Regions from separate parts of the Pseudomonas sp. F220 genome, predicted to be linked through region 2. Evidence: predicted binding sites of a transcription regulator. Region 2 holds the regulator's gene; the other holds the start of a gene.
What was found. Region 2 encodes sigma-54, which starts transcription at its own class of promoters, with help from an activator protein. Its sites were predicted from a motif close to ANTGGCATNNANNTTGCTNT; they were not measured.
Positions count from the first base shown of each region.

Region 1 (3,409 bases), on a different contig from region 2:
AAATGCATCATTACGCATGATGGTGCCGTAGGAGGCACCACGGAACAGGTGGGAACGTTCCTTGATCCACTCGCAGAAACGGCTCATGCCATAGCGGCTAAGGCCTTGTTCGGCGATGCCGCGAATCTCCAGCCAGGTGGCGTTGATGTTTTCCCACATGTCGGCGGTGATTCGCCCACGTACCGCATGGGCACTGGCCCGCGCGGCACCGAGACAGCTGTAGATACTCGCCGGGTTGGCCGCATCCAGAGCGAAAAAGTGCAGCAGCCGTTCCGCATGCAGCGCACCGTGGCGCTCCAGATAGTCGTCCAGTGTGCCGGTGATCAACAGCGGCATCGCCAACTCATGCAAACCATCACCGCGGCCGTCTTGCGGCATCAACGACAGCGAGTAACTGATATCGAGCATCCGTGCGAGGTTTTCCGCCCGCTCCAAATAACGCGACATCCAATACAAATCCGAGGCAGTTCTACTTAACATGGCAGGCTTCCTTCAATCCTCGACCACCCAGGTGTCCTTGGTTCCGCCACCCTGGGACGAGTTCACCACCAGGGATCCTTCGCGCAGGGCTACACGGGTCAAACCGCCGGGCACGACCCGGGTTTCGCGGCCAGACAAGACAAACGGACGCAGGTCGATATGGCGCGGGGCGATGCCGTTTTCGACAAATGTCGGGCATGTAGACAGACACAGGGTCGGCTGGGCGATGTAGGCGTGAGGCTTGGCCTTGATCCGCGCGCGGAACGATTCGATTTCCGCCGCCGTCGCCGCCGGCCCCACCAGCATTCCGTAACCGCCGGAACCTTGAGTTTCCTTGACCACCAGTTCAGGTAAGTTCGCCAGCACGTGGGACAACTCCTCGGGCTTGCGGCATTGAAAGGTGGGCACGTTCTTGAGGATCGGCTCCTCGTCCAGATAGAAACGGATCATGTCCGTGACAAACGGATAGACCGATTTGTCGTCCGCCACGCCGGTACCGATGGCGTTCGCCAGCACCACGTTGCCGGAGCGATAAGACGACAGCAGGCCGGGCACGCCGAGCATCGAATCGGGATTGAACGCCAGCGGGTCGAGGAATGCGTCATCGAGACGACGATAGATCACATCAACCGCCTTCGGTCCGTCGGTGGTGCGCATGAACACCCGATCATCACGCACAAACAGATCAGCACCCTCGACCAGTTCGACGCCCATTTCCCGAGCCAGAAACGCGTGTTCGAAGAACGCGCTGTTGAAACGCCCGGGCGTCAGTACCACGACACTGGGGTTATCCAGCGGGCTGGAGCTTTTCAGGGTGTCGAGCAACAGGTTGGGATAATGATCGATCGGCGCAATGCGCTGGGCCGCGAACAACTCGGGGAATAGCCGCATCATCATCTTGCGGTCTTCGAGCATGTAGCTGACACCGCTGGGCGTGCGCAGATTGTCTTCGAGCACGTAATAGCTGCCGTCACCATCACGCACCAGATCGACGCCGGAGATGTGCGAATAAATATCGCGATGCAGATCCAGCCCTTGCATAGCCAACTGGTACTGCTCGTTGGCCAGCACTTGCTCGGCCGGAATAATCCCGGCCTTGATGATGCGCTGCTCGTGGTAGAGGTCGGCAAGGAACATGTTCAACGCCTTGACCCGCTGGATGCAGCCACGTTCGACGATCCGCCATTCACTGGCGGGAATACTGCGAGGAATGGTGTCGAAAGGAATCAGCCGCTCTGTCCCTTGCTCATCACCATAGAGCGTGAAAGTAATACCGGCGCGATGAAATAGCAGATCGGCCTCGCGTCGCCGTTGTGCCAAAAGCTCGTCAGGCGTTTCGGCTAACCAACGGGCGAACTCCCGATAATGAGGGCGGACCTGGCCGCCGGCATCGTACATCTCATCAAAATAGGTGCGGATCATGCCGTACTCCTTGTCACCCGGACACCTAGGCTTCGCAAGGCCCGTGCCATCGGCATAAATGCTTTAATATCAATCGGTTGGATAATCGTCCGACAAGTACCGCACCATTCCCGTGCAGCAAACGCCCCAACTCGATCGCCCCCGCTTCATTGCGAAGCAATGCCTATGGCTTTCACCAGCATAGCCAGACTTGATTTCACTGCCCGCAGCAGCAAAAAAATCTTCCAACAGCCAGAAACGAAATCGGCCGACCCGAAGGTCAGCCGATGCTGAGTGTTGATACTGTTCATAGATGTTATGCGAGTAACCCTCGTACCTCCTGCTTAACGCCCCACCCTTCGATAATCCCACCCAAAGGCTCGACCACGGCCTCGAAGTCTTGCTCAAAGTCACCGATGCCGCCGTAGGTGGCGTACATCACCTTGCTTAGTTCCAGGTGCCAGGCGCCGTCATCACGCACGCTGACCTGGGCATTCAATTGCTCACCGCGAAAGTGCCCTGCCGCCCTGCGCGCCCGCTCCTCATCCGGGAAAATGGCGTAGAACTCGATGGGATGGAATCGTGAAAAATCAAAACCGCCTTCCTTCATGCGGCGCAACACGCTGGTGCTGATGTCTTCTTGATAGGCTGTGCTCATGAAACGTCCTCCTCAAACTGATGGATAGACTTTCCGTACTCCCTGCGCTCGCAACCGAATGGTGAAAGCGATACGGCAATCAGATTGCCGCCGGGAAACAAGCATGTAGCTGACAAGACCAGACCTTAGCGATTCATTCGCTGATCTCGATTGCAGAGTAGCGCGAAGCCAGCACCTGTGCCAGAGGGGCTGGCTGCAGATATTGCGAGAGACTCAAGGAGCCGGGGTGATGTCGAGGATTTGAATGCTGCACTGATCCTTCAGGATTTTGACCGTGGGGTCATCGGTACGGCCTTCCAGATCATTGAGATCCAGCTCGGCCGGGACAGGCAGCAACTTAGAGCGAATCAAGTGCGCAGCCTCCTCCATGCTGGGCTTTTGCTCGCAATCGAAATGCTCCACGGTTTGAACACCATGATCATCAACGAAGGTGACTACCCACTTTTTCATCAATGTCTCCTCGATAAAGCCCATGGATGGGCTTACAACATCTCGACCCCGAGCACCGGGCATCGTTCCACCCGCGGTGCCAGAGGCTTTGCATAAAAAGGCCGCCAACAGGCGACCTTCTTTCAACGAGCTACCGGTTCAAACCATTATGGTTTTTCAGCACGCTCTTTCAGTGCTTTCAAGGTATTGAACGGAGCATCAACGACAAACTTGTTGGCCAGCCACGACGGCACGCTGCCACCCGGCTCGGTGTGAACCTGGTAGGTCACTTCGATCTGATCTGCGCCTTTGGGTACGAACTTCCAGAAGCCCTCAACCTGAGCGACTCGTACGAAACCCTTTTCTTCAGGAACATACGTCGGCACGCCTTCCAGTTTGCGGGTCAAGCTGCCATCGGAGCCTTCCACTGTGGTGACGTGC
Region 1 is NZ_JBVASJ010000014.1:5,223-8,631, reverse strand. Features, by position in the region: gene ACZYSM_RS14295 (alpha-E domain-containing protein) at 1-480, opposite strand, end outside; gene ACZYSM_RS14290 (circularly permuted type 2 ATP-grasp protein) at 493-1,902, opposite strand; gene ACZYSM_RS14285 (ribonuclease E inhibitor RraB) at 2,198-2,539, opposite strand; gene ACZYSM_RS14280 (hypothetical protein) at 2,753-3,013, opposite strand; gene ACZYSM_RS14275 (START domain-containing protein) at 3,136-3,409, opposite strand, start outside.
Region 1: ACZYSM_RS14290 (circularly permuted type 2 ATP-grasp protein) is a predicted target of sigma-54. The motif match lies at 1,934-1,953, and genes of this name have one in related genera.

Region 2 (3,409 bases):
TTTGGCAGGCACCGCACATCGAACACCAGGTCGGCATCGACCGGCATGCCGCGCTTGAAGCCAAACGACTCGACAAGGAACGCCGTGCCCGATTCTGGCTGGTTCAACAGACGCAGTTTGATCATATCGCGCAGTTGATACAGGTTCAGATTGGTGGTGTTGACCTTCAGATCAGCGAGGTCGGCAATCGGCCCAAGCAGGTTGGTTTCATCGTCAATGGCTTCGGCGAGCGATCGATTGGCGTTGCTCAGGGGATGGCGCCGACGGGTCTCGGAGAAGCGCTTGAGCAGGGTTTCTTCGTCGGCGTCCAGATACAGCACGTCGCATTGGATGTGCCGGCTGCGTACCTCTTCCAGAAGTTCGGGAAAACGCGACAAATGGCTGGGCAAGTTACGGGCGTCAATAGACACCGCGACTAGCGGTTGCGCCAGTTCAGTGTGAATCAACGCGCGCTCGGCCAGCTCCGGAAGCAGGCCGGCCGGCAGGTTGTCAATGCAGTAGTAGCCGTTGTCCTCCAGTACATCGAGGGCGGTGCTTTTACCTGAGCCGGAACGGCCGCTGACGATGATCAAACGCATGATTAGTGACCGTTCTGCTCGACCAGGACAACCTGATACAGGGCTTCATTGGTTGCGGCGCTGCGAAGCTTTTCGCGCACTTCCTTGCGGTCAAGCATGCTGGCAATCTGCCGGAGCAGTTCCAGGTGCGCATCGGTAGCGGCTTCCGGGACCAGCAGAACGAACAGCAGGTCAACCGGCGCACCATCGATGGCGTCAAAATCTATGGGGGCGTCCAGGTGCAGTAGCGCACTGACTGGAGACGTGCAGCCCTTGAGGCGGCAGTGGGGGATGGCGATGCCGTTGCCAAAACCGGTGGAGCCAAGTTTTTCACGGGCAATCAGACTCTCGAAGACATCTTGCATCTCCAGATCCGGCACTTCGCGGCTGATCAGGTTGGCAATTTGCTCGAGGGCGCGCTTTTTACTGCCGCCCGGCACGTTCACCAAAGAACGGCCGGGGGTCAGGATGTTTTCAAGTCGAATCATGGGTTGGGAGTGTTAACGACCTGTTGCGCCCTGGAGGACACTTTGGGTCTTTTCCTTATGCTTTTTGAGTTGGCGATCCAGCTTGTCGGTCAGCAGGTCGATCGCGGCATACATGTCTGAATGCTCAGCGTTGGCGACTACTTCTCCGCCGGGGATATGCAGCGTGGCTTCGATTTTCTGCAGCAGCTTCTCGACGTTCATCGTGACCTGCACGTTGGTGATCTTGTCGAAATGCCTTTCCAGTCGTTCGAGTTTTTCGCCGATGTAGGCGCGTAAAGGTTCGGTCACTTCCAGTTGGTGTCCACTGATGTTGACTTGCATACAGCTTCTCCTTCGTTGCCAGTGCATAAGGCGGCAGGCTGGTTTGCCTGCCACTAGGCTGTGCCCGAAAACTGCCTGTGAGTTTTCAAACACAACCTGGAACGCTGTGGCGTGGCCCGTTACATCAACCGCTTGCGTTCGCTCGAAGGCGCGATCCCAAGGGATTCGCGGTACTTGGCGACGGTGCGGCGGGCTACCTGAATGCCTTGTGCCTCCAGTAAACCAGCGATCTTGCTGTCACTCAACGGCTTTTTCTGATTTTCCGCGGCAACCAGTTTTTTGATGATCGCGCGGATCGCTGTGGACGAGCATTCACCGCCTTCAGAGGTGCTTACGTGGCTGGAGAAAAAGTACTTCAGTTCGTAGATGCCGCGTGGGGTATGCATGAATTTCTGGGTGGTGACCCGGGAAATCGTCGATTCGTGCATGCCGACCGCTTCGGCGATGTCATGCAGCACAAGCGGTTTCATCGCCTCATCGCCGTACTCGAGGAAGCCCCGTTGATGCTCGACGATCTGGGTAGCGACTTTCATCAGGGTTTCGTTGCGGCTTTGCAGGCTTTTGATGAACCAGCGCGCTTCCTGCAACTGGTTGCGCATGAAGGTGTTGTCGGCGCTGGTGTCGGCACGACGCACGAAACCGGCGTACTGCGGATTGACCCGCAGGCGCGGCACAGATTCCTGATTCAACTCCACCAGCCAGCGCTCGTTGTCCTTGCGCACGATCACGTCAGGTACGACGTATTCGGCTTCGCTGGACTCGATTTGCGAGCCTGGGCGCGGGTTGAGGCTTTGCACCAGCTCGATGATCTGCCGAAGCTCGTCTTCCTTGAGTTTCATGCGGCGCATCAGCTGGCTGTAATCACGGCTGCCAAGCAGGTCGATGAAGTCGGTGACCAGTCGTTTGGCCTCGGTCAGCCAAGGTGTTTTGGCTGGCAGCTGACGCAGTTGCAGCAACAGGCATTCGCTCAGATTGCGCGCACCGATACCGGCCGGCTCGAATTGCTGGATGCGATGCAGGACGGCTTCAATCTCGTCCAGTTCGACGTCCAGTTCCGGGTCGAAGGCTTCGAGGATTTCCTCGAGGGTCTCGTCCAGGTAGCCCTGATTGTTGATGCAATCGATCAGGGTCACGGCAATCAGGCGATCGGTGTCGGACATCGGTGCCAGGTTCAGTTGCCAGAGCAAATGACTCTGCAGGCTTTCACTAGCCGATGTGCGGGTGGTGAAGTCCCACTCGTCGTCATCGTTGCTCGGCAGGCTGCTGGCGCTAGTCTGGTAAACATCTTCCCAAGCCGTGTCGACGGGCAGCTCGTTGGGGATGCGCTCGTTCCAGTCGCCTTCCTCGAGGTTATCCACCGTCGGGGCCGTTTCCTGGTAGGAGGGTTCCTGAACATCGGTATTGGGTTTCTGCTCGACGTTGTCGGCCAGAGGGTCGGCGTTATCGAAGTCGTCGCCTTCTTCCTGGCGTTCGAGCATCGGATTGGACTCCAGTGCCTCCTGGATTTCCTGTTGCAGGTCCAGGGTCGACAATTGGAGCAGGCGGATGGCCTGTTGCAGCTGCGGTGTCATCGTCAGCTGCTGGCCCATTCTCAAGACTAGCGATGGTTTCATGGCAGGGGCTTAACACCTTATTCGCCGGCGCACATGCGCCATCCACTACAGGGCGCCTAAGCGCCAAACATAAGCAAATTATATGCCTGAAACTGAAGTGTTTGCCTAGAGCGCGGTAACAATAAAAATTTACAGGATCTTATTGCTGCTGGCGCTCTGACTATTGGCTGAACACCTGAGGGCGCGTGTTTGCCTAAAGCGCGGTAACAATAAAATTTATAGGGTTTTATTGATGCAGCCGCTCTGGCAGCTAGCCAAACACCTCAGCACTTACAGGCGGAACTCATGACCCAGGTACACTTCCTTGACCAGTTCGTTGGCCAGGATAGTGGCGGAGTCACCTTCGGCGATCAGTTGGCCGTCGTTGACGATGTAGGCGGTCTCGCAGATATCCAGGGTGTCACGGACGTTGTGGTCTGTGATCAGCACG
Region 2 is NZ_JBVASJ010000002.1:154,335-157,743, reverse strand. Features, by position in the region: gene rapZ (RNase adapter RapZ) at 1-578, opposite strand, end outside; gene ptsN (PTS IIA-like nitrogen regulatory protein PtsN) at 581-1,045, opposite strand; gene hpf (ribosome hibernation-promoting factor, HPF/YfiA family) at 1,058-1,366, opposite strand; gene ACZYSM_RS02580 (RNA polymerase factor sigma-54) at 1,486-2,979, opposite strand; gene lptB (LPS export ABC transporter ATP-binding protein) at 3,250-3,409, opposite strand, start outside.